DNA from 4 places in the Streptomyces angustmyceticus genome. Region 4 is predicted to be linked to each of the others. Evidence: riboswitches for the same ligand, from Rfam matches in the RefSeq annotation. Region 4 holds a riboswitch; each other region holds the start of a gene.
The links. A riboswitch is a leader RNA that binds a small molecule or an ion and turns the genes downstream of it on or off. The one in region 4 is predicted to bind cyclic di-AMP.

Region 1: linked by a shared signal. The riboswitch ahead of K7396_RS09450 (M23 family metallopeptidase) and the one ahead of K7396_RS22030 (transglycosylase family protein) in region 4 are both predicted to bind cyclic di-AMP.
Region 2: linked by a shared signal. The riboswitch ahead of K7396_RS02255 (C40 family peptidase) and the one ahead of K7396_RS22030 (transglycosylase family protein) in region 4 are both predicted to bind cyclic di-AMP.
Region 3: linked by a shared signal. The riboswitch ahead of K7396_RS14485 (C40 family peptidase) and the one ahead of K7396_RS22030 (transglycosylase family protein) in region 4 are both predicted to bind cyclic di-AMP.

The regions. Positions count from the first base shown of each region.
Region 1 is NZ_CP082945.1:2,065,325-2,072,354, forward strand. It holds gene K7396_RS09435 (bifunctional acetate--CoA ligase family protein/GNAT family N-acetyltransferase) at 1-706, opposite strand, end outside; gene K7396_RS09440 (HPr family phosphocarrier protein) at 915-1,196, shown strand; gene K7396_RS09445 (GntR family transcriptional regulator) at 1,472-2,185, opposite strand; gene K7396_RS09450 (M23 family metallopeptidase) at 2,448-3,227, opposite strand; cyclic di-AMP (ydaO/yuaA leader) riboswitch at 3,240-3,395, opposite strand; gene K7396_RS09455 (M16 family metallopeptidase) at 3,606-4,988, opposite strand; gene K7396_RS09460 (M16 family metallopeptidase) at 5,027-6,367, opposite strand; gene K7396_RS09465 (DNA gyrase/topoisomerase IV subunit A) at 6,665-7,030, shown strand, end outside.
Region 2 is NZ_CP082945.1:505,147-512,176, reverse strand. It holds gene K7396_RS02280 (adenosylmethionine--8-amino-7-oxononanoate transaminase) at 1-726, opposite strand, end outside; gene bioB (biotin synthase BioB) at 719-1,855, opposite strand; gene K7396_RS02270 (8-amino-7-oxononanoate synthase) at 2,012-3,238, shown strand; gene K7396_RS02265 (LysR family transcriptional regulator) at 3,372-4,286, opposite strand; gene K7396_RS02260 (LysE family transporter) at 4,358-5,026, shown strand; gene K7396_RS02255 (C40 family peptidase) at 5,177-5,650, opposite strand; cyclic di-AMP (ydaO/yuaA leader) riboswitch at 5,655-5,821, opposite strand; gene K7396_RS02250 (hypothetical protein) at 6,133-6,441, opposite strand; gene K7396_RS02245 (ATP-dependent Clp protease proteolytic subunit) at 6,447-7,030, opposite strand, start outside.
Region 3 is NZ_CP082945.1:3,235,616-3,242,645, reverse strand. It holds gene K7396_RS14495 (C40 family peptidase) at 1-731, opposite strand, end outside; gene K7396_RS14490 (hypothetical protein) at 1,056-1,409, shown strand; gene K7396_RS14485 (C40 family peptidase) at 1,569-2,705, opposite strand; cyclic di-AMP (ydaO/yuaA leader) riboswitch at 2,714-2,897, opposite strand; gene pcrA (DNA helicase PcrA) at 3,187-5,640, shown strand; gene K7396_RS14475 (M23 family metallopeptidase) at 5,689-7,030, opposite strand, start outside.
Region 4 is NZ_CP082945.1:4,882,452-4,889,481, reverse strand. It holds gene K7396_RS22050 (Ppx/GppA phosphatase family protein) at 23-1,018, opposite strand; gene K7396_RS22045 (DUF501 domain-containing protein) at 1,015-1,575, opposite strand; gene K7396_RS22040 (FtsB family cell division protein) at 1,682-2,134, opposite strand; gene eno (phosphopyruvate hydratase) at 2,293-3,615, opposite strand; gene K7396_RS22030 (transglycosylase family protein) at 3,886-4,560, opposite strand; cyclic di-AMP (ydaO/yuaA leader) riboswitch at 4,568-4,739, opposite strand; gene K7396_RS22025 (transglycosylase family protein) at 4,991-5,938, opposite strand; gene K7396_RS22020 (cytochrome P450 family protein) at 6,237-7,030, opposite strand, start outside.

The sequences.
Region 1 (7,030 bases), 2.8 Mb from region 4:
GGAGGCTGCGCAGCGCGGTGCGGCCGACGCCGCCGGGGGTGCGGCCGACGCCGATGACGGCGACCGACCCCGGGGCGAGCAGCCGCTGCACGGACCGGGCCTCGGCGCGCTGCTCGCGTCCGCGCATCACGGCCATGGACTGCTCGGTCGGCTCCAGGTCGAACTCCAGGCGCACCACACCGTCTTCGAAGGTGCGCTGGTGGGTGTAGCCCGCGTCCGTGAAGACCTTGATCATCTTGGAGTTCGCGGGCAGTACCTCGGCGGCGAACCGGCGGATGCCGCGCTCACGGGCGACGGCCGCGATGTGCTCCAGGAGGGCGGAGGCGACGCCCCTGCCTTGATGGGCGTCCTGGACGAGGAAGGCGACCTCGGCCTGGTCGTCCTCGGGGCTCTTGGCGGGCAGCCCCTGGTCGTTGATCCGGTCGTAGCGGACGGTGGCGATGAACTCGCCGCCGACGGTGGCCGCGAGCCCGACCCGGTCGACGTAGTCGTGGTGGGTGAAACGGTGCACATCGCGGTCGGACAGCCGCGGATACGGCGCGAAGAAGCGGTAGTACTTCGACTCGTCCGAGACCTGCTCGTAGAAGGAGACCAGCCGCTCGGCGTCGTCGGGGGTGATGGGGCGGATCCGCGCCGTGCCGCCGTCGCGCAGCACCACGTCGGCTTCCCAGTGGGTCGGGTACGCGTGGTCCGGCGGTTGCTGCATGCGGACAGCGTACGACCGGCCACCGACAACCGGCTCGGCGCGCGTACGCTCGGGGTGCGGGGCAGGCTGGGGATGCCGTCCACCGGCCTGCCGCACCTCCCTTGGGGAGACCAATGGCCACAAAAGGCCAGGACACAGGGCTGCCCAGCACGCCCGGCAGCGTGAGAGACTGGTCTAGACAACAGTCACGACTTTGAAGGGCAACACCATGGCAGAGCGCCGCGTCAATGTCGGTTGGGCCGAGGGCCTGCACGCCCGCCCCGCGTCGATCTTCGTCCGTGCGGCCACCGCCTCCGGCGTCCCGATGACGATCGCCAAGGCTGATGGCAACCCCGTCAACGCGGCCTCCATGCTCGCGGTCCTGGGTCTGGGCGCCCAGGGCGGCGAGGAGATCGTGCTGGCCTCCGACGCCGAGGGTGCCGAGGCGGCGCTCGACCGTCTGGCCAAGCTCGTCGCCGAGGGTCTCGAGGAGCTCCCCGAGACCGTCTGAGTCCGCCAGGACTCCCGCTCCACGCGGCGGCCCCGCTGTGACGACCGGTGACCGGTCGCCACGGCGGGGCCGTTTCGCTGTACCGGAATCCCCTTCCCGGGCGGGCCGGAATCAGGGAAGCCGGAAATAGCGCGCGGAATTCCGCACCCCCCTGCCCCGCCTCTTCTGCGCATTCGGGCAGCACAAATAAAACCTGAAGGCGGACAGCGGAAACAGGAACGCCGAATCGCGCTCTCCCTGAGCCATTCTGCACTTCTTTGTATACGTGGGTCTTGTTAAGAGCGGGCGCGCGCCGTGTTGACGGGCGGTTTCGGATTCCTCACCCGGGGCGCCTTCGGCTCCCCCGTCTCCGTCTCGGCGGGGCGCCGGAGCCGGTACACCGGGAGCGAGCGCTCGACATGGGCCGCCATCAGGGCGCGAGCCCGTTCCGCGTCCCCCCGGGCCACCGCGTCCAGCACCGCACCGTGTTCGTCCCACGACTCCCCCGTACGGGCGGGCAGTTCCACGGCGTACATCCACTCGATCTTGCGCCGCAACTGGGTCAGCAACGCGGTCAGGCTGGGGCTGCCGGCCGCCTGGGCCAGCGTCTCGTGGAACCAGCCGTCCAGTTGGCGCAGATCCGCGGGGCTGCCGTGCCGGGCCCGCTCGCGGCCGAGCCGCACCAGGCCACGGAGCACCTTGAGGTGCGCGGGGCTGCGGCGGGCGGCCGCGCGCGCCGCGCCCAGCGGCTCCAACAGGGCCCGGACGTCGAGGAGGTCGGCGGCCTCCTGCTCGGTGGGCTCGGCGACGCAGGCGCCCGCGTGATGGCGGGTGGTGACGAACCCTTCGGACTGCAGGGTGCGCAGTGCTTCACGGACCGGCACCCGGGAGACGCCGTAGCGGGCCGCCAGGATCTCTTCGATCAGCCGGCTCCCCGGCGCCAGCGCGCCGGAGACGATGTCGTCGCGAATCGCCGTGCACACCGCATGCGCGGAAATATGGCCTCGCATCTTCCGTGCCTCCGCCGTAATCCCCTCGAAACGCCGCCGGTCGGCGACTTTTCCGTGACTCTATTCGACCGGAACGGCTTTTCCGACGGACTCCGATTATTCATGGATATTTTTTGGCCAGAAGGCGCGGGCCGTGCGGCGTATCGGGGGCGCACCCGCCGCGTGCCGGGCACGCCGAAGCCCCGGCCGGGGAGCCGGGGCTTCGGGCGGACGCTCGTGCGGCTCGGGCCCCTCGGGGCGCGGTGCCCGACGGGGCTCCGGGTCAGACGTTGACGCCGTGCGAGCGCAGGTAGGCGACGGGGTCGATGTCCGAGCCGTAGTCGGCACCGGTGCGGGCCTCGAAGTGCAGGTGGGGGCCGGTGGCGTTGCCGGTGGCGCCGGAGAGGCCGATCTGCTGGCCCGGGGTCACGTGCTGGCCGACGGAGACGCCGAGCGACGACAGGTGACCGTACTGGGTGTACGTCCCGTCGTTCATCTTGATCACGATGTTGTTTCCGTAGGAGCCGCCCCAGCCGGCCTCGACGACGGTGCCCGTGCCGACGGCGTGGACGGAGGTGCCGGAGGCGGCGTGGAAGTCGATGCCGGTGTGGCTGCCCGAGGACCACAGGCCGCTGGAGGCCTTGTACGAGGTGGACACGTAGGAGTCGGCCACGGGGGCGACAAAGGTGTTGAGGCGCTTGCGCTCCGCCTCCCGGGCGGCGCGCTCCTTGGCCTTGCGGGCGGCCTCGACGCGTCGCTTGGCCTCCTCGGCCTGCTTCTTGGCCACGGCCTCGGCCTTCGCCTTCGCCGCTGCGGCCTCCGCCTCGGCCTGCTGCGCGTCGGCCTGGGCCGCGACGTGGTTGGCGAGCTCGTCACCGAGCACGACGGCCTGCTGCAGACCGGTGTCGTGGGTGCGCGCCTGGTCCGTGGCCGCCAGCGCCGGCGAGGCCACGGAGGCGACGACGCCGCCGGCCGCGAGGGTGGCTATGCCGGCGATGTTGCGGGTCGACCGAGCGGGGCGGCTCGCACGACGGTGCTTCCCGGTGGCACGGATGAACGCCATGTACGGGCTTGTCCTTTCCCTCCTTCTCGCCTACCGGGTTAGCTGACGGGTTCGGAGCAGGAAGGTCTCCTACGGGCTCCTCCGGAGGGGAGTCCGATTCACCCCAAGGGACTCTGGGTCCCCGGCTCCCCTGGCTCGCACCGTACGGGGACTCGGCGATGACTGTCCGGTGCCACGGTTGTGGCGGACTTGTGACGAACAGCCGGACCGACGCTAAACGTGGCAACTTTCAATCGGCAAACAGATCCGCTTTTTTGTGCGGGATCCCACAAGAACCGAGGTGTGGGCAGCGATATACCGGACATACGGCAACTCCCGTGGCGGACCATCGCCACGGGAGTTGCTTTGTCGATATGTGACCTGCCGTCACACGGTGGCCTAGCCGCCGACGACCGTCACCTCGCCGATGCCCAGCGCCTTGATGGGCTCGGCGATCTGCGCCGCATCGCCCACCAGGACCGTCACCAGCCGGTCCACGGGGAAGGCGTTGACCGCCGCCGCGGTCGCCTCGACCGTGCCGGTCTCCGCGAGCCGCACGTACAACTGCGCCTGGAAGTCGTCCGGCAGGTGCTGCTCCACCTGGTCGGCGAGCGTGCCCGCGACGGCCGCCGCGGTCTCGTACTTCAGTGGCGCGACCCCGACGAGGTTCTGCACGGCGACATCCCGCTCGTCGTCCGTCAGCCCCTCTGCCGCAAGGGTGCGCAGCACGTTCCACAGGTCGTCGAGCGCCGGGACGGTGGAGGCGGTGTCCACCGAGCCGCTGATGGCGAGCAGTGAGGCGCCCGTGGCGCCCTCGGGGGACGTGGGAGCGGTGGAGCGCAGTACCTGGCCGAAGGCGCGCACCCCGTAGGTGTAGCCCTTCTCCTCCCGCAGCACGCGGTCCAGACGGGAGGTGAGGGTACCGCCCAGGCAGTAGGTGCCGAGGACCTGCGCCGGCCACACCCGGTCGTGCCGGTCGGCACCGATGCGGCCGATGAGCAGCTGCGTCTGGACGGCGCCGGGCCGGTCCACGATCACCACGCGGCCGGTGTCGTCGGCGACGATCGGCGAGGCCTTCAGCGGCTCGGCCGTCGAGCCGCTCCACGCGCCGAGCGTCTCGGCGAGCGCGGCCTCCAGGTCGACGCCGGTGAAGTCACCGACGATGACGGCGGTGGCCGTCGCGGGCCGCACATGGGCGTCGTAGAAGGCGCGGACGGCCGCGGCGTCGATGCGTCCGACGGTCTCCTCGGTGCCCTGGCGCGGCCGCGACATACGGGACGTGGCCGGGAACAGCTCCTTGGACAGCGCCATCGCCGCACGCCGGGCCGGGTTGGCGAGCTCGTGCGGGATCTCGTCGAGACGGTTGCGCACCAGCCGCTCGACCTCGCTCTCCGGGAAGGCGGGGGCGCGCAGCGCGTCGGCGAGCAGGCCGAGCGCGCGCGGCAGCCGGGACGCCGGCACCTCCAGGGAGACCCGTACGCCGGGGTGGTCGGCGTGCGCGTCCAGAGTGGCGCCGCAGCGCTCCAGCTCGGCGGCGAACTCCTCGGCGTCGTGCTGGTCGGTGCCCTCGGACAGGGCGCGCGCCATGATCGTGGCGACGCCGTCCAGGCCCTCGGGTTCGGCGTCCAGCGGCGCGACGAGGTTGATCTCGACGGCGACGACCTGCTGGCCGGGGCGGTGGCTGGTCAGGAGGGTCAGCCCGTTGGGCAGGTGGCTGCGGTCGGGGGCAGGGAAGGCCCACGGCCTGGGCGCGCCGCCACGGGGCTGCGGGTGAAAGTCCATGCTGCTCACGGGGGAATCGGCGTGGGTGGTGGCGTCGCTCACTGGTCCGCCTCCCCTTCCTCGGTGTCGGCGGCGTCGGTCGGCTCGGTGGGCTCGTAGACCAGCACCGCGCGGTTGTCGGGGCGCAGCCGGGCCTTGGCGACCGCCTGCACCTCCTCGGGGGTGATGTCCAGAACGCGCTGCACGGCGGACAGCGCCAGCTGCGGGTCGCCGAACAGGACGGCGAAACGGCACAGTTCGTCGGCGCGGCCGCTGACCGTGGCCAGCCGGTCCAGCCATTCGCGCTCCAGCTGGGCCTGGGCCCGCTCCATCTCCTCCGGGGTCGGGCCCTCGGCGGCGAAGCGCGCCAGTTCCTCGTCGACCGCGCGCTCGATGCCGGGGACCTCCACCCCGCCGGACGTCTTCACGTCCAGCCAGCCCAGCGAGGGCGCACCGGCCAGCCGCAGCAGACCGAAGCCGGCCGCCACGGCGCTGCGGTCGCGGCGCACCAGCCGGTTGTACAGGCGGGAGGACTCGCCGCCTCCCAGGACGGTCAGCGCGAGGTCGGCGGCGTCCGCCTCCCGGGTGCCGTCGTGCGGCAGGCGGTAGGCCGCCATCAGGGCGCGTGCGGGCACGTCCTCCTCGACGACCTCCCGCAGCTCGCCGCCGATGACCTCGGGCAGCGTGCCGTCCCGCGGGGGCTGCTTGCCGTCGTGCCCGGGGATCGAGCCGAAGTACTTCTCCACCCAGGCCAGCGTCTGCTCGGGATCGATGTCGCCGACGATCGACAGGACGGCGTTGTTGGGCGCGTAGTAGGTCCGGAAGAACGCCCGTGCGTCCTCCAGGGAGGCCGCGTCCAGGTCGGCCATCGACCCGATGGGCGTGTGGTGGTACGGGTGCCCCTCGGGGTACGCCATGGCCGTCAGCTTCTCGAAGGCCGTGCCGTAGGGGACGTTGTCGTAGCGCTGGCGGCGCTCGTTCTTGACGACGTCGCGCTGGTTCTCCATGGACTCGTCGTCGAGCGCGGTCAGCAGCGAGCCCATCCGGTCCGCCTCCAGCCAGAGCGCGAGCTCCAGCTCATGGGCGGGCATGGTCTCGAAGTAGTTGGTGCGCTCGAAGCTCGTGGTGCCGTTGAGCGAACCGCCGGCGCCCTGCACCAGCTCGAAGTGGCCGTTGCCCTTCACCTGCGCGGACCCCTGGAACATCAGGTGCTCGAAGAGGTGAGCCAGGCCCGTGCGGCCCTTGACCTCGTGGCGGGAGCCGACGTCGTACCACAGGCAGACCGCTGCGACCGGGGTCAGGTGGTCTTCGGAGAGCACCACGCGCAGGCCGTTGGCCAGCCGGTGCTCGGTCGCAGTCAGGCCGCCGGAGCCGGCTTGTTCTGTGGCCGTGTGACCCATGGGCATGTAGTCCCTTCGATCCGCTTGTGAGGAAGTTCTGTCACTGTATGCAAGCGCGTCGGCATCTGGCGAAGTTCCCGTGCGACCGGTACCGGGCGTGCGCCGCGCCGGACCCTCGCGGGAGCCGAAGGGGGAGTCGCGGTCGGCGTTGTCAGTGGGGCGGTCCACAATGGTCCGCGTCAGACTCAGACATACTCGCGGGTCGATCCCCAGCTGGTTGACCCGACTGGTTGACCGTTGTCCCGATGCCGCCTTCCGGCAGGGGCACCAGACGCAGCAGAAGGAGCCGCAGCCGCGATGGCCCGCCGCAGCACGAAGACCCCGCCGCCGGACGACTTCGAGGAGAGGATCCTCGACATCGACGTCGTCGACGAGATGCAGGGTTCCTTCCTCGAGTACGCGTATTCGGTCATCTACTCGCGCGCCCTGCCGGACGCCCGCGACGGCCTCAAGCCCGTGCACCGCCGCATCCTTTACCAGATGAACGAGATGGGGCTGCGGCCCGACCGCGGCTACGTCAAGTGCGCCCGCGTCGTCGGCGAGGTGATGGGTAAGCTCCACCCGCACGGCGACGCGTCGATCTACGACGCCCTGGTGCGCATGGCGCAGCCGTTCTCGATGCGGGTGCCGCTCGTCGACGGCCACGGCAACTTCGGCTCGCTG
Region 2 (7,030 bases), 4.4 Mb from region 4:
CCGCAGCACCCGCAGGTACGCGGGGGAGTGGAACGACATCCCGCCCGCCCCCTGCACCACGGGCTCCACGATCACCGCCGCCAGCTCCTCGGCGTGCCGGCCGATCAGCTCCCGCAGATGCGCCGCGTACGCCGCGTCGGGTTCGGCGCCGAAGCCGGCCGGCGGCGCGTCCGCGAAGATCTGCCGCGGCAGCACCCCCTGCCACAGCTCGTGCATCCCGCCGTCCGGATCGCAGACCGACATCGGCTGCCAGGTGTCGCCGTGGTACCCGCCGCGCCAGGTCAGCAGCCGCTGTTTGCGCGGCTTGCCGAGTGAGCGCCAGTACTGCAGGCACATCTTGACGGCGACCTCGACCGACACCGAACCGGAGTCGGCGAGAAAGACGTGCTGCAGCGGCTCAGGGGTGATGTCGACCAGCCGCTTCGCCAGCCGCACGGCGGGCTCGTGGGTGAGCCCGCCGAACATCACATGGCTCATCCGCTCCAGCTGGCCGCGCGCGGCGTCGTTGAGCACCGGGTGGTTGTAGCCGTGCACCGCCGACCACCAGGAGGACATCCCGTCCACCAACTCGTCCCGGCCCTCGACCGGTTCGCCCAGCCGGAGCCGGACGCCCGATGCCGACTCCACCAGCAGCGGTGCGGCGGTGCCGGGCATCGGCCCGTACGGGTGCCACACATGCTGCCGGTCGAGCGCGAGCAGGGCGTATGGGGTGAGCGGTTCAGGCATTGGGCGGCAGGTCGGTACCGGCGCCGCGGCGGCGCACCGAGACCAGGTCGCGGCGGGTGTCGTCGGAGGGCGCCGGGACGGCGGCCTCCTCCACGGCGGTCTCGGCCGGCTCGTCGGCGTCCGGCCTGCGGTGCTCGGGCAGCGTCGTGGTGTCGGTGCCCTCGACCTCGAAGCCGGCGTCCTCGATCATCGCGAGGTCGTCCTTGCCGGCCTGCCCCTCGCTGGTCAGGTAGTCGCCGAGGAAGATGGAGTTGACCAGGTGCAGCGCGAGCGGCTGCATGCTGCGCAGATGCACCTCGCGGCCGCCGGCCAGCCGTACCTCGATGTCCGGGCAGACGAAGCGCACCATCGCCAGGATGCGCAGCGCCCGCTGCGGGGTGAGGTTCCACTCCTTGGCGAGCGGGGTGCCCTCGAAGGGGATCAGGAAGTTCACCGGGACGGAGTCCGGGTCCAGGTCGCGCAGCGCGAACACCACATCGACGAGGTCGGCGTCGCTCTCGCCCATGCCGGCGATCAGACCGGAGCAGGCCGACATGCCGGCCGCCTGGGCCTGCTGGACGGTGGAGACGCGGTCCGAGAAGTCGTGCGTGGTGCAGATGTCGCCGTAGGTGGCTTCCGAGGTGTTGAGGTTGTGGTTGTACGCGTCGGCGCCCGCCGCGCGCAGCCGCCCGGCCTGGCCGTCGGACAGCAGCCCGAGGCAGGCGCACACCTCGACGCCCTCGTTCTGCTCCTTGATGGCGGAGATGGTCTCCGAGACGCGGTCGACGTCCTTGTCCGTCGGCCCGCGGCCGCTGGCCACCAGGCAGACCCGCTTGGCGCCACCGGCCACCCCGGCGGCCGCGGCCTTGGAGGCGTCGTCGGGCTTGAGCCAGGTGTACTTGAGGATCTCGGCCTTGGAGCCCAGCCGCTGGGAGCAGTAGGAGCAGTCCTCGGGGCACAGGCCCGACTTGAGGTTGACGAGATAGTTGAGTTTGACCCGCCGCCCGAACCACTGGCGGCGTACCTTTCCGGCCGCGGCCACGACATCGAGCAGTTCGTCATCGGAGGTGGCCAGTACGGCCAGCGCCTCTTCACGGGTCGGCAACTCGCGCCGCAGTCCCTTGTCCACCAGTGTGTTCAGCAGGTCCATGGCGCTGATCCTCGCGTACGCCCCCGCCCCCGGCCAAGGAGGATTCCCACAACGAGCCGCGATCGAGGTGTGTGTATCGCCACACCGTGGCCCTGCGGAACGACCGCTAACGTCTATCGACAGCCCACAATCGAGGCCGACAGACGAAGGACGCCGATGCCGCAGGACCCCGCCCCGCCGCTGCTTCGCGACACCTCCCCGGCAAGGCCCGCCGCGCCCGCCGCCGCGCCCGGCGGCCCGTCCGGCGCCGGGGCCTTCGACTGGCTCGATGCGGCCGGTGCGGCGCGCCGCGACGCCGGCCTCGTGCGCACCCTGCGCCCCCGCCCGGCCGACTCCCCGCTGCTCGACCTGGCCGGCAACGACTATCTCGGGCTCGCCCGGCACCCCGAGGTCACCCGTGGCGCCGCCGACGCCGCGCACCACTGGGGCGCCGGCGCGACCGGCTCCCGGCTGGTCACCGGCAGCACCGAGCTGCACGCCCGGCTGGAGGCGGAACTCGCGGAGTTCTGCGGCTTCGAGGCCGCTTTGGTGCTGTCCTCCGGCTATGCCGCGAATCTCGCCGCGGTCACCGCGCTCACCGCCCCCGGCGCCCTGATCGTCTCCGACGCCGGCAACCACGCCTCCCTCATCGACGGCTGCCGGCTCTCCCGGGCCCGTACCGAAGTGGCCCCGCACGCCGACCCGGAGGCCGTGCGCGCCGCGCTGACCGGCCACGACGGCCGGGCGCTCGTCGTGACCGACGCGGTGTTCTCGGTCGACGGGGACGCCGCGCCGCTCCCCGCGCTGGCCGAGGTCTGCCGGACCCGGGGCGCCGGACTCCTCATCGACGACGCGCACGGCCTGGGGGTGCTGGGCGAGGGCGGCCGCGGCGCGCCGTGGGCGGCAGGACTCGCCGGCGACGGCGATGTGGTGACCACCGTGACGCTCTCCAAGTCGCTCGGTTCCCAGGGCGGTGTGGTGCTCGGCCCGGCCCGCGTCGTCGAGCATCTGGTCAACACCGCCCGGTCGTTCATCTTCGACACCGGCCTCGCCCCGGCGGCGGCCGGCGGCGCCCTCGCGGCGCTGCGGCTGCTGCGCCGCGAGCCGCGGCGCGCCACCCGGGCCGTCGCGGTCGCACAGGGGCTGTACGAGCGGCTCACCGCGGCGGGGCTGACGGCGGTGCGCCCGGACGCGGCGGTGATCTCCGTGCGGGCCCCCTCGCCGGAGGCGGCGCTCCGCTGGGCCGCCGACTGCCGCACGGCCGGGCTCGCGGTCGGCTGCTTCCGCCCGCCGTCCGTGCCCGACGGGATCTCCCGGCTGCGGCTCACCGCCCGCGCCGACCTGACGGATGATCAGCTCGACGCGGCGGTCCGCACGATCGTGGCCACCGCGCCGGGGGACTGACCCCGGCGACCGCTCGTCCCTCCGCACCCCGGTACGGCGGCCGGCCCGACGACGGGCCGCCGTCCGCGCCGTACGTCGTCCACGCCGGTCTCCGTACGCCGCGACCGTCCGGCGTACGCCGCGCCCGGCCTCGTCACGGTGCCGGGGAGTGCCGGAGGAAGGCCCCGCGCAACAGGGCCCGCAGGGTGTCGGCGGCCGGGCTGCCGCCGGGGCGGTAGGCCACCGAGATCCGGCGGTGCAGCTCCGGTGGGTCCAGCCGGCGGACCCCCAGCGGCGTCATCGACCCCTCCGCCACCATCTCCGGCACCACCGCCACCCCGAGCCCCGCGCTCACCAGCGCACACACCACCGCATAGCTCGGCGACTCACAGCGCACCGCCACACTCGCCCCGGCGGCCGCCAGCGTGGCCTCCACCTCGCGCCGGTTGGGGTTGGCCGGCGCCATGCTGACCAGCGGCTGACCGGCCAGTTCGCCGAGCGGCAGCCGTCCCGGCCCCGCTGACAGGGCATGACCGGGCGCCGTGACGAGCACCAGTTCCTCGGCCAGCAACGGCTCCAGACGCACCCCCTCCGGCGCCGGCATCGCCTCGCCCGGCACGTACTCGTGCGTCAGCGCGAGATCCACCTCGCCCAGCGCCACCGCCCCCGCCGCCTGCGGCGGCACGTACTCCGTGACGCTCAGCTCCACATCGGGGTGCGCCCGCCGGAACGCGCTGAGCGCGGGCGGCAGCAGATGGGTGCCGGCGGTCATGAACGTGCCGACCTGCAGCCGCCCGCCGGACAGCCCCGCCAGCCGGGACAGCTCGTGCCGCGCCTGGTCCAGCTCGTCCAGGACCCGCCGGGCGCGGACGAGCAGCAGCTCACCGGCCGCCGTCAGCCGCGCCCCGCGGTGGTGGCGCACCAGCAGGGCCGCACCGGCCTCCCGCTCCAGCTTGGCGAGCTGCTGGGAGAGCGCGGGAGCGGTGTAGCCCAGCCGGGCGGCGGCCCGGGTGATCGAACCGGCCTCCGCCACCGCCACGAGGGCGGCCAGTCGTGTGGGGTCGTACATAAGAATCCCTTTAGGCTCTCCATGAAAGTCCGCAATACCCATTAAAGGCTTCGACCGGCGAGACTGCGGTCATGGACGGACAGCTGATCGCCTTCACCCCGGTCGCCGCCGGCATGGTCGCCATGCCGGGCGCGGACTTCGCGGTGGTGGTGCGCAACGCACTCGACTCGCGGCGGGCGGGGGTGGCGGCCGCCGTCGGCGTCGCGGGCGGGCTGCTGGTGCACACCGCCCTGGCGGTGGCCGGGCTCGCGGCGGTGCTGGTCGCCGAGCCCGCGCTCCTGGAAGCCGTCCAACTCCTCGGTGGCGGCTACCTGTTGTACCTCGGCGCCCGCGCCCTGGCCGCGGCCGTCCGCCGCCCCACGGCCACGACGGACGGCACGACGGACCCCGCCGCCGCGGCCCCGGCCGGCACCCGCCGCCCGCCCGCTCGGCAGGGCGCGGCGCAGAGCCTGCGCCAGGGTTTCCTGACCAACGCGCTCAACCCCAAGGCCCCGGTGCTCTTCCTCAGCCTGCTCCCGCAGTTCGTCCCGGCGGGAGCGCCCGCGCTGCCCCGGACGCTGCTGCTCGCGACGGTGATCGTCGCCATGGCGCTGGTGTGGTTCCCGCTCGTCGCGCTGCTCGTGGACCGGCTGGGCGCCTGGCTGCGCCGCCCCTCGGTGGCCCGCGCGCTGGAAGCCACCACCGGAGCGCTGCTCACGGCCCTGGGCGGCATCCTGCTCGTCGAACTGGCGTTGTCCTGAAGGCGGTCCGCCCCCGCAGGGGCAGAGCTGTCACCGGTTCGTCCGCGGGGCGGCGGAATCCCCACGGAGAGCGGCCCGTGCGGTGGCGGCCGCCCGCCACCGCACCCGGGCACGCGGGAACGTGACCGGGCACGGGGGTGAACCCGCAGGTCAGCCCACGCGCCCGTACGTGACGGAACGGCTCCAGATCCGCTCCAGCCGCACCACGCTCCCGGCCTTGGGCGCATGCCACATCCGGCCCTGGCCCGCGTAGATCCCGACGTGGTAGATGCCGCTGCGCGAATGGAAGAAGACCAGATCGCCGCGTCGGCGCGCGCCTGCCGGGATGCGCCGGGTGCGGCTGTACTGCGCGGCCGCGGTGCGCGGCAGGGCCCGGCCGGCGCGCTTGAACGAGTACAGCGTCAGCCCCGAACAGTCGAAGGCGTGCGGCCCCTGGGCGCCGTACCGGTAAGGAGCTCCGCTCTTGGACGCCGCGATCCGTAGCGCGTGGACGGATACGGACGCGGCTTCCGCGTTCCCGGCCGCTCCCGGAGCGACGGTGGTCCCGCCGAGCGTGACCAGCGTCAGAGCGGTGACGGTGCCGGCGCGTGCCAGCAGATTCGGCGTATGCATGCGCACGGTCATGCGCAAACCCTTCGTCAGCCGCCTGCGAAGGAAGACCTGTCGGGTTCGGGCAGGCGAAGATGCCCGGCCGTGCGTACGGCTTCACCCCAAGAGGTCCTCGGCCGTGCTGGCCGGGACCCCGTCCTGCTCGGGTCCTCCGCTCCCGCCGATCCACATCGTCGACCGGTCATCCGGCACGGCGGCGGGATTGGGCGCCCGTGCGGACCGCCCCGTCGCTGTGGCGGGGTCTTGTCGTCGAAGGGATCGTCACGCACCCGGCACCCGAATTCCGAGCCGAAAATGCCGTATGTGAGATGGGTCACAATTGACCCGAATGGTTAGTTTTGTTCCCTCAGGTGCGGCAGCGCGGGGTGTTGCACCCCGCGGACCAGCGGCGAAACATCCGCGACCGGGGGAATTGCGTTCGCCCGCGCAATTCGTCGCCTCCTCAGATCGGGTGCGGACGCTACGCCGTCTGCGCAGCCTCTCCGTGTGTCCCCGCGTCAGTTCTCCCCGGGTGGCGGCATCGTCACGAGCCCGGCCCGGCGCTCGCCGTCCAGCACGCGCAGTGCGCGGGCCATCGTCGCGGAGTGCACCTCGCTCTCGCCCCGGCTGTGCATCAGCGTCAGCGCGTCCCGCAGCCGGGCGGCCTTGCCGACGAGCGCCTGGGCGGCCCGTAGTCCGGTGTAGGTGCCGCCGCAGCGGGCCGGGTTGATCCGGCCGAGCAGATCGAGCACCTCCAGATAGCTGTCGACGAGTTCGCCCTCGGCGCGGGTGAGCGCGGGCAGCGGCGGCGGTTCGGGCGGCAGCATCGCGCTCACCGCGCCGCGGGCCGGAGCGCCGACTGCTTGCGGTCGCGGGTGATCTGGTCGATCAGGCCGTACTCCTGCGCGGCGCGGGCGTCGAAGATCTTGTCGCGCTCGATGTCGGCGGCGATCCGCTCGCGGGGCTGCCCGGTGTGCCGCGCCAGCATCTCCTCCAGCATCTCGCGGGTGCGCAGCAGCTCCCGCGCCTGGATCTGCAGATCGGTGGCCTGCCCCTGGACGGGTTCGCCGAACGACGGCTGGTGGATCAGGACCCGGGCGCCGGGCAGCGCCAGCCGCTTCCCGGGCGTGCCGGCGGCCAGCAGTACCGCGGCGGACGAGGCGGCCTGCCCCAGGCAGACGGTCATCACGTCGCACGACACGAAGCGCATCGTGTCGTAGATGGCGGTCATCGCCGTGAAGGAGCCGCCGGGGGAGTTGATGTAGAGCGAGATGTCCTGTTCGGGCGCGGCGTGTTCGAGGTGGATGAGCTGCGCCATCACGTCGTTGGCGGAGGCGTCGTCGATCGGTGTGCCCAGGAAGATGATGCGCTCGTCGAGCAGCTTGGAATACGGGTCCATGGTGCGCGTCCCCTGCG
Region 3 (7,030 bases), 1.6 Mb from region 4:
ACGCCGTCCCCGTGCCCCGCGGCGCGCTCCGCGCGGTGCGCCGCGCCGCCGTGTGCGCCGCCCCGGGCCGCCATCCGCTGCCGCTGCTCAGCGGTCAGGCGGTTGAGCAACTGCTCGGCGGCGCCCAGCTTGTGGACGACGGTGACCCGGTGCTTCTTCAGCGCCGCCTCGGTCTGCGCCAGCCGCTGCGCGGTGTCCTCGGCGCGCCGCTGCACCTGCCGTACGCTGCCGAGCCGGCGCGCGTAGCCGGCCACCGCGGTCGCCTGGTGGCTGCCCGCCCGCTCCAGGACCGCGGCGCCGTCCAGATAGCGCTGCGGGTCGGCGGACAGCAGCAGCCGTACGGTCGGGTCGACGCCGCCGGAGCGGTACTGGCTCGCGGCCATGGTGCCCAGTTCGGTGCGGGCGGCGTTGAGTCGGGCGGTCCTGCGGGCGGCCTCGTCCTGCAGTCTGCCGAGCTCCTCGCGTGCGGTGCCGGCGGCTTCCTTCGCGCCGTCGTAGCTCTGCGTGGCCACCTCTGCCTCCTGGTACAGCGCGTCGACCCGGTCCTTGACCTGGGCGGGGGTGAGCTGGGGCGCGGCCTGGCCGGTGCCGTCGAAGCCGGTGGCGGTGGCCGCGCCGGCCAGGGCCAGGGTGGCGGCCGCGCGGGCGGTGCGTGCGCTGCGTGAGCCGCCGGTGAACGCGGCGAGCGGATGCTGCCGGGGCTTGCGGTGCGAGGCCACGGTGGCCGTCACTTCCTTCCCTTCGAGCCGTGGGCCCGGCGGCGGTCCGTAACGAGGGAACGGACCGCCGCCGCACCTCTCGGCGGGGCGGCCGACAGGACGCCGGTGGGAGCCCGGCGAGGGCGGGGAGTCGGCCGCCTGGAGGAGGACGCTAAGCCTGCGGGTCGCGGCGACGAGTCCCCTTGCCCGGGATTGTTCGCTTTCGACCGTGGATGGTGCGTGGGTGACCGTGGCGCCGTGGTCACGCGGCCGGGAGCGGGTCCGGCCTGACCGAAGCGGCGATTGCGGACGCCCTGCCGGAAGGGCCGTGCTATGCGGCGGCTACGATCCGACACTATGGACGTAGTAATCAATATCTTCGTCGGCCTGCACATCATCGGCATCGCCTCGCTGCTGGGCGGTTTCCTGACCCAGATGAAGGCGATGGGCGCGGGCACCGCCCGCTTCGTGCCGGCGATGCTGCACGGCGCGCTGACGATGCTGGTCACCGGCATCGTGCTGGTCGGCCTCAACCAGGCCGAGGGCCACAGCCTCAACACCGTCAAGCTCGGCATCAAGATGGCCGTTCTGGTGGTCATCCTGGCGCTGGTCTACGTCAAGCGCGACGAGGAGAAGGTCGACGCGCCGCTCTTCGGCGCGGTCGGCGCGCTGACGGTGGCCAACATCTTCATCGCCGTGCTCTGGACCTGAGCGCGGTGGGCGGCCGGCCGGGTTCCGGCCGCCGGGCGGACGGCCCCGCCACAGCACACCGCGCGGTCCTCGCCCTCCTCGCCGGAAGGGCGGGGGCCGCGCGGTGGCGTGTGGGGGGTGGCCGTGGGGGGTGGTTCGGAGGGGGCGCGGGGCCGGGGCTCAGCCCGGGCGGACGCTCCCGTAGATCGGCATGTAGTAGATCGACTCCTCCCGGACACTGGCGCCCGGGTGCGGTGCGTGGATCATCTTGCCGCCGCCTATGTACATGCCGACGTGGCTGATGTCGTCGTAGAAGAAGACCAGGTCACCGGGCTTGAGGTCCTTGGTGGCGACCCGCTGGCCGACCTTGACCTGGTCCCAGGTGGTCCGCGGCAGGCTGACGCCGGCGGCCTTCCACGCGGCCTGGGTCAGCCCCGAGCAGTCGTAGGAGCTGGGCCCGGTCGCGCCCCAGACGTACGGCTTGCCCATCTGGGCGCGGGCGAAGGCGAGCGCCTTCTCGGCCTGGCTCGACGACGGTCCGGCGGACGAGCCGTCGTCGGCGCCGCCACCGCTCTGCCCGCCCCCGTCGTGCTGCTGCTGCCGCTCGCGCTCCTGCTGCTTGCGGGCCTCCTCCTCGGCCTTGCGCTTGGCCGCGGCCTCCTTCTTGCGCTCCAGCTCCGCCAGCCGCGCCTTCTCCTGGGCGGTCAGCCGGGACAGCAGCTGCCGGGCCTCGGCCAGCTTCGCCTGGACGGACTGCTTGGACTCCTTGAGGGACGCCTGCGAGGTCTGCAGCCGCTCCAGGCTGTGGGTCGCCTCCGCCCGCTGCCGGGCCGCCGCCGCCTGCTGCTCCTGGTAGTCGGAGACGGCCTGCTTCTGCCGGCCGGTCAGCCGCTCCATGAGGTGGCTGCGGTCGAAGAACTGCTGCGGGTCCTTGGCCAGCATCAGCTGCGCCGTCGGGTTCATGCCCCCGGTGCGGTACTGCGCCGAGGCGAACGTGCCCAGCCGGCGCCGGGACTCGTTCATCTCCTCGGCCCGCTTGGCGGCGGCGTCGAGCAGCTTGTCGACGGTGTGGCGCTGGGTCTCGGCCCGCTCCTTGGCGGCGTTGTACTTCTGGGTGGCCACCTCGGCCTGGCGGTAGAGGCCGTCGACCTTCTGCTTGACCTCTTCGATGGTGGGCTTGGGCGCCCGGGGGGCCGCGTCGGCGGACTGCGAGAGCAGCGTGGCCGAGGCGAGGGCGGCGGAGGTGAGCCCGACCGCCGTTCGTCGTCCTCCGGGCGAGGTGAGAATGCTGGTGCGCGGCTTGCGATGCGACGCCAAGGCCGGCGACTCCTTCCGTGGACCGCCTACCGGGTTAGCTGTCGGGTTCGGGCGGTGTCGCTGACGGAAGGCTTGCCCTACGGTCCGGATGTCCGCGGACGGCGGCTGTCCGGACCGATTCACCCCGGTGGTGCTGGTGGGTCCCCGGCTCCGGGTGCCCGAGGGCAGGGCCGGACTCGGCGTGGGCGGCCCGTGCGGACCTGTCGTCCACGGGGAGGCGGGCTGCCTGAGCGAGGACGTTAGCCAACTCGTGTGGCTCCTGTGAAGGCTGATGTTCGATATGCCCGAAACCTTTTCGTGACCTGAACGCGATGCGGGGGTTGTCGTGACAGATGTCGGTTTCGGGTAGACGAGCCGCCGACCGGTCCGCGCACCTCCCGGCCGCCTGACCTGCCGCGGTGCCACGGCCCGCCCCCGGAGCGGCCCGCATCGGGCGACTCAGCGGCGGGCTGTCGGTGCGGCGGCCTAGACTCGGTGGGCGATGAGCAGCCTCTTTGACGACAGCTTCCTGGCGGACCTCGGCCACAAGGACGAGGGGGAGCCCCCGCCGCCCCCCGAGGACGAGCACGGCCCGGCCCCGGAGGAGATCCCCGCCGACCTCTTCGGCGGGAGGTTCGACGCGCCCCCGCCCCAGGAGGCGTACTACCGCGACGGCGCCGCCCGCCCCGCCATCGACCCCGCGGCGCTGCTGGAGGGGCTCAACGACGAGCAGAAGGCCGCCGTGGTGCACACCGGCGGCCCGCTGCTGATCGTCGCCGGCGCCGGCTCCGGCAAGACCCGGGTGCTCACCCACCGCATCGCTCATCTGCTGGCCGAGCGCCATGTCCACCCCGGCCAGATACTCGCGATCACCTTCACGAACAAGGCCGCCGGCGAGATGAAGGAGCGCGTCGAGGAGCTGGTCGGCCCGCGCGCCAACGCCATGTGGGTCTCCACCTTCCACAGCGCCTGCGTCCGCATCCTGCGCCGCGAGTCCAAGAAGCTGGGCTTCACCTCGTCCTTCTCCATCTACGACGCCGCCGACTCCAAGCGCCTGATGGCCCTGGTCTGCCGCGATCTGGACCTGGACCCCAAGCGCTACCCGCCCAAGTCCTTCAGCGCGAAGATCTCCAACCTCAAGAACGAGCTCATCGACGAGGAGACCTTCGCCGGGACGGCTGCCGATGGTTTCGAGAAGACGCTGGCCGAGGCGTATGCGATGTACCAGGCGCGGCTGCGCGAGGCCAACGCCCTGGACTTCGACGACATCATCATGACCACGGTCAATCTGCTCCAGGCCTTCCCGGACGTCGCCGAGCACTACCGCCGCCGCTTCCGCCACGTCCTCGTCGACGAGTACCAGGACACCAACCACGCCCAGTACACCCTCGTCCGCGAGCTGGTCGGCCCCGCCGAGGACGCCGCCGAACTGTGCGTCGTCGGCGACGCCGACCAGTCGATCTACGCCTTCCGCGGCGCCACGATCCGCAACATCCTCCAGTTCGAGGAGGACTACCCGGACGCGACGACGATCCTGCTGGAGCAGAACTACCGCTCCTCGCAGACGATCCTGTCCGCCGCCAACGCCGTCATCGAGCGCAACGAGAACCGCCGCCCCAAGAACCTCTGGACGCAGGCGGGCGCCGGCCCCAGGATCACCGGCTACGTCGCCGACACCGAGCACGACGAGGCGCAGTTCGTCGCCGACGAGATCGACCGGCTGACGGACGCCGGCGACGCCAAGGCCGGCGACGTCGCGGTCTTCTACCGCACCAACGCCCAGTCCCGTGTCTTCGAAGAGATCTTCATCCGGGTCGGGCTGCCCTACAAGGTCGTCGGCGGGGTGCGCTTCTACGAGCGCAAGGAGGTCCGCGACGTCCTCGCGTACCTGCGGGTGCTCGCCAACCCCGAGGACACCGTCCCGCTCCGCCGCATCCTGAACGTCCCCAAGCGCGGCATCGGCGACCGCGCCGAGGCGATGATCGACGCCCTGTCGGCGCGCGAGAAGATCACCTTCCCGCAGGCGCTGCGCCGGGTCGACGAGGCGTACGGCATGGCGGCCCGCTCCGCCAACGCCGTCAAGCGCTTCAACGTCCTCATGGAGGAGCTGCGCACCATCGTCGAGTCCGGCGCCGGCCCCGCCACGATCCTGGAAGCCGTCCTGGAGCGCACCGGCTACCTCGCCGAACTCCAGGCCAGCACCGACCCGCAGGACGAGACCCGGATCGAGAACCTCCAGGAACTCGCCGCCGTGGCCCTGGAGTTCGAGCAGGACCGAGGGGAGGAGAATCCGGGCACCCTCTCCGACTTCCTGGAGCAGGTCGCGCTGGTCGCCGACTCCGACCAGATCCCGGACGAGGACGAAGAGGGCAGCGGCGTGATCACGCTGATGACGCTGCACACCGCCAAGGGCCTGGAGTTCCCCGTCGTCTTCCTGACCGGCCTGGAGGACGGCGTCTTCCCGCACATGCGCTCGCTGGGCCAGACCAAGGAGCTGGAGGAGGAGCGCCGGCTCGCCTACGTGGGCATCACCCGCGCCCGCGAGCGGCTCTACGTCACCCGTTCGACGATGCGCAGCGCCTGGGGCCAGCCCTCGTACAACCCGCCCTCCCGGTTCCTGGAGGAGATCCCGGCCGACTACCTGGAGTGGAAGCGCACGGGCCAGGCGACGCCCTCCGCGTCGATGGGCGGCATGTCGGCGGGCGGTGGAGGCGGCGGCTTCGGTTCCGCCCTGTCGTCGCGCGCCAAGGGGCCGAGCGGCTTCGCGACCCGCCGTTCCGGCGACCGCCAGGTGGTCTCCCTGGCCGTCGGCGACCGCGTCACCCACGACAGCTTCGGGCTGGGCACGGTCGTCGGCGTCAAGGGCAGCGGCGACAACGCCGAGGCGACGATCGACTTCGGCGGCGAGAAGCCGAAGCGGCTGCTGCTGCGGTACGCGCCGGTGGAGAAGCTGTAGGAGCCGCGCGGGCCGGGTGACGGGCTCCGTCACCCGGCGGTGCGCCGGTCAGTTCGGGTTGAGGCCGTGGTCGCGCAGCCAGGGCTGCGGGTCGACCGCCGCGCCGCCGCCGGGGCGCACCTCGAAGTGGAGGTGCGGTCCCGTGGAGTTGCCGGAGTTGCCCGAATAGGCGATCTGGTCCCCGGCCTTGACCGACCCGGAACGGATCTTGGTGCTGCTCAGGTGGCAGTACCAGGTCTCGGTGCCGTCGGGCGCCGTCACGATCGCCATGTTCCCGTAGGCGGAGTTCCACTGGGTGCGGATGGTGCCGTCGGTGGCGGACATGACCGGGGTGCCGTAGCTGACCGGGAAGTCGATGCCGGTGTGCACGGACATCCAGTTCACCCCGGCCTGGCCGAAGGTGGCGCTCAGGCCGTGCTGGGTGACCGGCAGCACGAACTTGGGGCGGGCGGCCTCCTTGCGGGCCGCCTCCTCCGCCTTGCGCTTGCGCTCCAGATCCTGGCGCTGCTTGAGGTCGATCCGCTCCTGGGTACGGCTGGCCCGGTCGCGGAAGTCGTCGGCGCTGGCGCTGAGTCCGGCGAGCTGGGTGTCGAGCTTGTTGTTGGCCGCCGACGGTTTGACGGCTCCCGGGTCGGGCGCGGCCTGGGCGGTCGCGTCGCCCTTGTCGTCGCCGGTGAATCCGGTGACGGCGGCGGCTGCCACGGCGCACACGCCCATGGCGGCGACCGAGGGGACGGCGACGGTCAGCAGCGCCGACCGCTTCACCGGGCGCTTGCGGCCCCGGCCGCGGACGGTCGTGCCGGCGTCCGGCCCGGCGACCCGCCGCCTGCTGGGGGCCGGAGGGGTGACCGGCATGGCCTGCGTCATGGCCTCCGCCACGGCGGCGGCCTCGCCGTCCTCGGCGCGGGCGGCGTTGTCGAAGCCGCCGGTGTGGCCGAAGCCGCCCTCGTCGGGGGAGGTGCCGTCGGTCCCGGGCCGGCCGGCCTCGAAGACGTCGGCGTCGAACTGCTCGCCGTCGTGCCGGCCGGCGTCGGTGTGCGCGGTGTCGTTCCAGGGGGTGGAGTCCCACAGGACGGTGTCCTCGGGCGGCGGGCCGGCCTGGGCCGGGATGCCGGCGATGAGGTTCCGGTCCGTGGTCGTCCAGATCGCCGTGGCCTCGTGGTCGGCGGTCTCCTGGAGCGCGGTGGCCTGGTGGCCGCCGGTGTCGAAGGCGCCGGCGGTGTCGTATCCGACGGCGGCGTAACTCCCGGTGTCGTACGTGCCGGTGGGGTGGCTCCCGGTGTCGTACCCGCCGTGCCCGTAGGCGGTGGCTTCGTAGCCGGTCGTCTCGTACGAGGCCGCCGTGTCGTATCCGTGGGACGCGTAGGCGGTCGCGTCCTGCGCCGGGGCG
Region 4 (7,030 bases):
TCCGCCGAGTGGGTACGCGCCGTCAGCCGGCCAGGCTCCAGGCGATGCCGTCGAGGATGTCGTGCTCGCTGACGACGACCTCCTCGGCGCCGGTCCGCTCCATGATCGACAGCAGCACGAGCGCGCCCGCGCCGATCACGTCGACCCGGCCCGGGTGCATGACCGGGATGGCCGCCCGCTCGGCGTGGGTGGAGGACAGCAGCCGGTCGGTGATCTCGCGGACCTTCGCCAGCGGGACACGGGAGTGGTGGATGGCCTCGGACTCGTACCGGTCGAGGCCCAGCGCGATCGCGGCGACCGTGGTCACCGAGCCGGCCAGGCCCACGAGGGTGGCGGACTCGCCCAGCGGGACGGTCTCCTCGGCCCGGTCCAGCGCCGTGGCGATGTCCGCCCTGATGGCGTCGATCTGCCCCGGGGTCGGCGGGTCGCTGATCTCTCCCCCGTGCACCAGATGCCGCTCGGTCATCCGCACGCACCCGACGTCGACCGAGCGCGCGGCGCGCACCGACGCGTCGCCGAGGACGAACTCGGTCGAGCCGCCGCCGATGTCGACGACCAGGAACGGCCGCGCCAGGCCCACCCGTCGCCCGCCACCACCCTTCCCGGGAAGTCGCTCCGCGCCTGCAGCCCCCATTCCAAGCAGTTCCTTGGTGGCGCCGTTGAACGAGAACTCCGCCTCCTGGTCGCCGGTGATCACCTCGGGCTCCACGCCCAGGATGTCCACCACGCCGCGGACGAAGTCCTCGCGGTTCTCCGCGTCCCGGGAGGCGGAGGTCGCCACGAAGCGGACCTGCTCGGCGCCCAGGCCCTTGATCACCGCGGCGTACTCCCGGCAGGCCGCGAAGGTGCGCTCCAGCGCCTCGGGCGCCAGCCGCCCGGTGCGGTCCACGTCCTGGCCCAGCCGGACGATCTGCATCCGGCGGTCGAGGTCCTTCAGCTCGCCCGTCGCCGGGTCGGCGTCCGCGACCAGCAGCCGGATGGAGTTCGTACCGCAGTCGATGGCGGCGACCCGCTTCACGTGGCGTCTCCCTCGGGGGCGTCCTGGGCTTCGGAGGTGTCCTGGCAGGGGGTCACGCACGGCCCCTTCTTCCACCACTCCGGCAGCATCGCCAGCGCCTCGTCGCCGAGCGGGTTGACGCCCGGTCCGGCCGCCAGCGAGTGGCCGACGAGGACGTGCAGGCACTTGACCCGGTCCGGCATGCCGCCGGCACTGGGGAAGCCCTGCAGCACCTCGATGGCGTCCCGCCGCCGGATGTAGTCCTCGTGGGCGGCCCGGTAGGCGGCGGCGAGCTCCGGGTCGGCCGCCAGCCGCTCGGTCATCTCCTTCATCACGCCGTTGGCCTCCAGCGTGCCGATCGCGGAGGCCGCGCGGGGGCAGGTGAGGTAGTAGAGCGTGGGGAAGGGCGTGCCGTCCTCCAGGCGCGGCGCCGTCTCGACGACGTCCGGCTGCCCGCAGGGGCAGCGGTGCGCGATGGCGCGCAGGCCGCGCGGCGGACGGCCGAGCTGCTGCTTGAAGGCGGCGATGTCCGCGTCGGTGGGCTCGGTGGGCTCGGTCTGGGGCGGGGGGGTGTCCATGTGCGCTTTCGGTGAGGTGGGTGGTGAGGTGGCGGGGCGGGGCGGGGCGGGCCGCCGGGTCCCGACACTACGGGCCGGCGTCCGGCGGCGGTACGGGCAGCCGGGGCTACCGCTTGTCCGCCGCGTCGACGGTGCCCCACAGATTGTCGTACCAGGGGCGCTGCGCCGCCTGCGGCCCCTTCGGCGCGGCGCCCGCGCGGGAGCCGTCCTGGACGATGTAGCCGGTTTCGCCCGGCATGAGGTAGTGCAGATGCCGGCGGGCCTGCTGGCGTACGTACTCCGGGTCCTGCCAGCGGGCCTTCTGCTCGCGCAGCCGGTCGAGGGCGGCGCCCGCGTCCTGGGCCCTGCGGCGCTGGTCGGCGATGTCGGAGCGCTGGGAGACGTACTGCCTTATCGGGTACGCGAGGGCAACGACCAGGGAGCACATCACCAGCGCCAGCAGGGCGGCACGGCCGGTGAGGCGGTTGCGGCGGGGCGGGCGGGCTCGGTAGACGCGGGCGGCGGCCTGCTCGCCGAGCGCCTTGAGTCGGGTCGCGGTCGAGAACCGGTCCGCGGGCACGTCGTCTCCCCTTCACTGACGGACGCCTGACTGCTGAAGCAGACGCGTCCCCGGCAACGGTACGGGACCGTTGCCGGGGACGTACGGGGTGCTGGGCGGTTGTCTCGCCCGTTCAGCCCTTGCCGACCCGGTCCGGCGGGGCGGCGGGCCGCCGTCGGTCAGCTCCCGTGGCGGAACCGCGGGAAGGCGGAGCGGCCGGCGTAGACCGCGGCGTCGTCGAGGATCTCCTCGATGCGCAGCAGCTGGTTGTACTTGGCGACGCGCTCGGAGCGGGCCGGGGCGCCGGTCTTGATCTGGCCGCAGTTGGTGGCGACGGCGAGGTCGGCGATGGTGACGTCCTCGGTCTCACCGGAGCGGTGCGACATCATGCACTTGAAGCCGTTGCGCTGGGCCAGCTCGACGGCGTCCAGGGTCTCGGTCAGCGAGCCGATCTGGTTGACCTTCACCAGCAGCGCGTTGGCGGAGCCCTCCTCGATGCCGCGGGCGAGGCGCTCGGGGTTGGTGACGAACAGGTCGTCGCCGACGAGCTGGACCTTGGCGCCGAGCTTGTCGGTGATGACCTTCCAGCCGGCCCAGTCGTCCTCGAACAGCGGGTCCTCGATGGAGACGAGCGGGTAGGCCGCCACCAGCTCCTCGTAGTACTCGGTCATCTCGGCGGCCGAGCGGGTCTTGCCCTCGAACTCGTACGAGCCGTCCTTGTAGAACTCGGAGGCGGCGACGTCCAGGGCGAGCGCGATGTCCTGGCCGGGGGCGTAACCGGCCTGCTTGATGGCCTCCAGGATGAGGTCCAGGGCCTCGCGGTTGGAGCCCAGGTTCGGGGCGAAGCCGCCCTCGTCGCCGAGGCCGGTGGACAGCCCGCGCTCCTTCAGGACCTTCTTGAGGGTGTGGTAGACCTCGGCGCCCCAGCGCAGCGCCTCGGAGAAGGACTCCGCGCCGATCGGGGCGATCATGAACTCCTGGATGTCCACGTTGGAGTCGGCGTGCGAGCCGCCGTTCAGGATGTTCATCATCGGGACGGGCAGGACGTGCGCGTTCGGGCCGCCGAGGTAGCGGAACAGCGGGAGGTCGCTGGCCTCGGAGGCGGCGTGCGCGACGGCGAGGGAGACGCCGAGGATGGCGTTGGCGCCGAGCGAGCCCTTGTTGTCGGTGGCGTCCAGGTCGAACATGGCCTGGTCGATCAGCCGCTGCTCGGTCGCGTCGTAGCCGACGAGCTCCGGGCCGATCTGCTCGATGACGGCCAGGACGGCCTTCTCCACGCCCTTGCCCAGGTAGCGGTTGGGGTCGCCGTCACGGAGCTCGATGGCCTCGAAGGCGCCGGTGGAGGCGCCGGACGGCACGGCGGCACGGCCGGTGCTGCCGTCGTCGAGGCCGACCTCGACCTCGACCGTGGGATTACCTCGCGAGTCGAGAATTTCGCGGGCTACGACGACGTCGATGGACGGCACGTTGTCTCCTTCGTGGATGTCTGGCGTTCTGCGCATGAGCCTAACGGCCCCGGGGTCGTCCGCCTGCGCTTGGCCCGCTCCGTGGGACGGAATTACGGAATGAAGAGCCCAAAGGACCAGCTCACCGGACCTTTGGGACATTGTTCGCCGAACGGGAAAGGGCGTGGAACCGCGCCGGTCACCGGGCCCGGACGCGAGAACCCCGCCCGGCGCGCTCGGGGGAAGGGCGCGCCGGGCGGGGCCGGTCTCACGGAGCGAGGGGGCCCGCCGCTCTCGGGCCCGCTCACCTCCCGGTGAGGGATGGACTCAGACGTTGAGCTTCTGACCGGGGAAGATCAGGTTCGGGTTGCCGCCGATGACCGACTTGTTGGCCTTGTAGACGGACTTCCAGTCGCTGCCGTGCGCCTTGGCGATCTTGGCGAGGGTGTCGCCCGCCTTGACGGTGTAGTTGCCGTGGCCCATGGACTTGCGCTCGGTGGAGCGGGAGGCGTGCTGCTCGGGGGCGGCCGGGGCCTTCTTCGTCTCGGCCTTGGTGGAGCCCTGGTCCTGCTGGGGCGCGGACTTGGTCTGCGCGGAGGAGCCGGAGGTGTCGACGTCGGCGGCCGGGCCGCCGGCGGTCAGGTTGCCGGCGCCGGCGCAGGACCAGGCGCCCGGGCCCTGGATGGCGAGGAGCTTCTCGGCGGCGGCGATCTGCTGGGACTTGGTGGCCAGGTCGGCACGCGGGGCGTACTGGGTGCCACCGGCGGCGGCCCAGCTGGAGTTGGAGAACTGCAGGCCACCGTAGTAGCCGTTACCGGTGTTGATCGACCAGTTGCCGCCGGACTCGCACTGGGCGACCTTGTCCCAGGTGGCGACGGAGGCGGCGGAGGCGGAGGTGGCGCCCATCAGCGGGACGGCCACGGCAGCACCGGCGATGCCGGCGAGGGTGGCGACGCGGACGGCCTTGGACGGACGACGGTGCTTGCCCTTGATGATCAGCATGGTTCGTTCGTTTCCTCACCGACGCCTACGAGGTGAGCTGTCGGGTTCGGGCTGTGAGAAATCGCCCGGCCGCGTGCGCGTGCGCACGTGGCTTCACCCCAAGCCGGTTGACCCGCTTTCACGGGCGGGGCCGGCACGTACCTTGGGTCCCCCGCTCCTGCCTTCGGCGCTTGCGCGTCAGCTGCCTCCGACCACCGGCAGGATTCGGCGTGTGATCGAAGGGCCCGCTTTGGCGAGCGGTCCTGACGTTAAGCAGTAATGCCCTTGGGGTTCAAACCCCATCATCTGAACCAAGTTGACCGTTTTTGATCACGGATCGGACACATACCCGCAGGTGAACCCCGGTTTGCCGAGGGCGGACGCACCGGGGTTCAGCGCGGTCAACGAGACCCTTGTCTCACTTTCCCAAAAGAGGGCGAAGGGAGGCGAATTACCCTTCGTTGTGCCCGAGATCGAGCTTTTGGCCCGGCTTGATCAGGTCCGCGTCGGTGCCGATGACGCCCTCGTTGCGGTCGTAGAGGGCGGGCCAGCCGCCGGGCAGCCGGTGCGCCGAGGCGATGGCTGACAGCGTGTCACCGGGGCGCACGGTGTACGCGCCGTCCGCCGCCGGGTCCGTCCGCGCGCCGTCGCCGCGGGAGGCGTGCCGGCCCCCGGCCGACCGGCCGTCGTCGTCGCCGGCGCCCTGGTCGCCCGCGTCGCCGCGGTGCTTGCCCTGGGTGGGCGCCTTGTGCGGGGTGCCGGTGGTGTCCGGACGGCTGCCGCCCTCGGACGGGTCGGCGGACGGCGACGGGTCCTCGTCCCGGTCGCCCGGGGTCGCGGAGCCCGACGGCTGCCGGCTGCCGGGGCCGTCGTCGGAGCCGGCGGAGTCCGAAGGCTCGGGCGAGGGCGCCGGATCGGCCTGGCTGCCGCCGGTCTCGTCGTGCGCCCCGGAGGAGTCCTGGCCGGAGTCCTGACCGGCGGATCCCTGGCCGCCCGGCGTGCCGGAGGAGTCCCAGGGGTCGGCGGAGTCGTCCGACGGGGCGGGGGAGGGAGTGGCGGTGCTGCCCGGGTCGACCTCGGGCGCGCGGCCGTCCTTGACCAGGCCGGCGCCGTCGGCACAGCCCGACCAGACCTCCGGGCCGCGGTGGTCGAGGATCGACTCGGCGACCGCTATCTGCTGGGAGCGGCTGGCGAGGTCGGGGCGCGAGGCGTAGGCCGCGCCGCCGTAGGTGTCCCACATCTCCTGGGTGAGCTGCAGCCCGCCGTAGTAGCCGTTGCCCGAGGCCGCGCTCCAGACGCCGGCACTCTCGCACTGGGCGACCTTGTCCCAGGTCGTGGTGTCGGCGGCGTGCGCGCCGCTCGCGGCGAGCAGCGGCAGGGCGAACCCTGCGCCGGTCACTCCCGCCGTGACAAAGATGGCCGGTGCCTGACGGGGGCGACGGTGTCGGCCGGTCCCGGAACGCATGCGGATGCCTTTCGCGCGGCGGTTGAGTTGTACGACGAGCTCGTCGAGCTGCTCGACGGGTCACCCGCCCGGCCGACGCGCACGAGGCGCACCGTTCTACCGGTCCCCCACATCACCGCTTCGGCCGATCGGGTGAAGCCCGTCGATCGTCGGTGGAAAGGTAGCCGGGGTCACGGGTAGTCACAAGTCGGTGTAGCGCGGATCACGTAAAGGTCACGCACCTGACTCTGCGTCACTTCTGACCTTGTCGCTGGTCAGGGCGCTCGGGCGGGAACTCCACCGGCAGCGACCGCAATCCGCGCATGATGAGCCCGCCGCGCCAGCGCAGCGCGTCGGGTTCCGCGGCGAGCCGGAGGTCCGGGAGGCGGGTCAGCAGGGTCGCCAGAGCCGTCTGCCCTTCGAGCCGGGCGAGGGGGGCGCCCAGGCAGTAGTGGATGCCGTGCCCGTACCCCAGGTGCTGGTTGTCACGGCGGGTCAGGTCGAGCACGTCCGGCTCGTCGAAGCGCGCCGGGTCGCGGTCGGCGGCGGCCAGCACCACCAGGACCGGGTCGCCCTGCGCGATCCGCTGCCCGCCCAGGGTCAGCTCCTGGGTCGCGAACCGCCAGGTCGCCAGCTCCACGGGACCGTCGTAGCGGAGCAGTTCCTCGATGCCGGAGGTCAGCAGGCCGGTGTCACCCGCAGTGATCGACTTCTGCAGCAGCTCGCGCTGGGCGGGGTGGCGCAGCAGCGCGTAGATGCCGTTGCCGATGAGGTTGACGGTGGTCTCGAAACCGGCGAAGAGCAGGATGAAGGCCATGGCGGCGGCCTCGTTCTCGGTGAGGTGCTCGCCGTGGTCCGAGGCCCGGATCAGGCCGGAGATCAGGTCCTCGTCCGCCTCGGGGGTGTCCCCCAGCGACTCGCGCTTGCGGTGGATCAGCTCGGCGAGATAGCCGCGCATCTTCTTCACGGACCGGGCGACCCCGCCGCGCGGTCCCCCGCCGTGCCGGATCATCATGCCCGCCCAGTCGCGGAAGTCGTCCTGGTCCT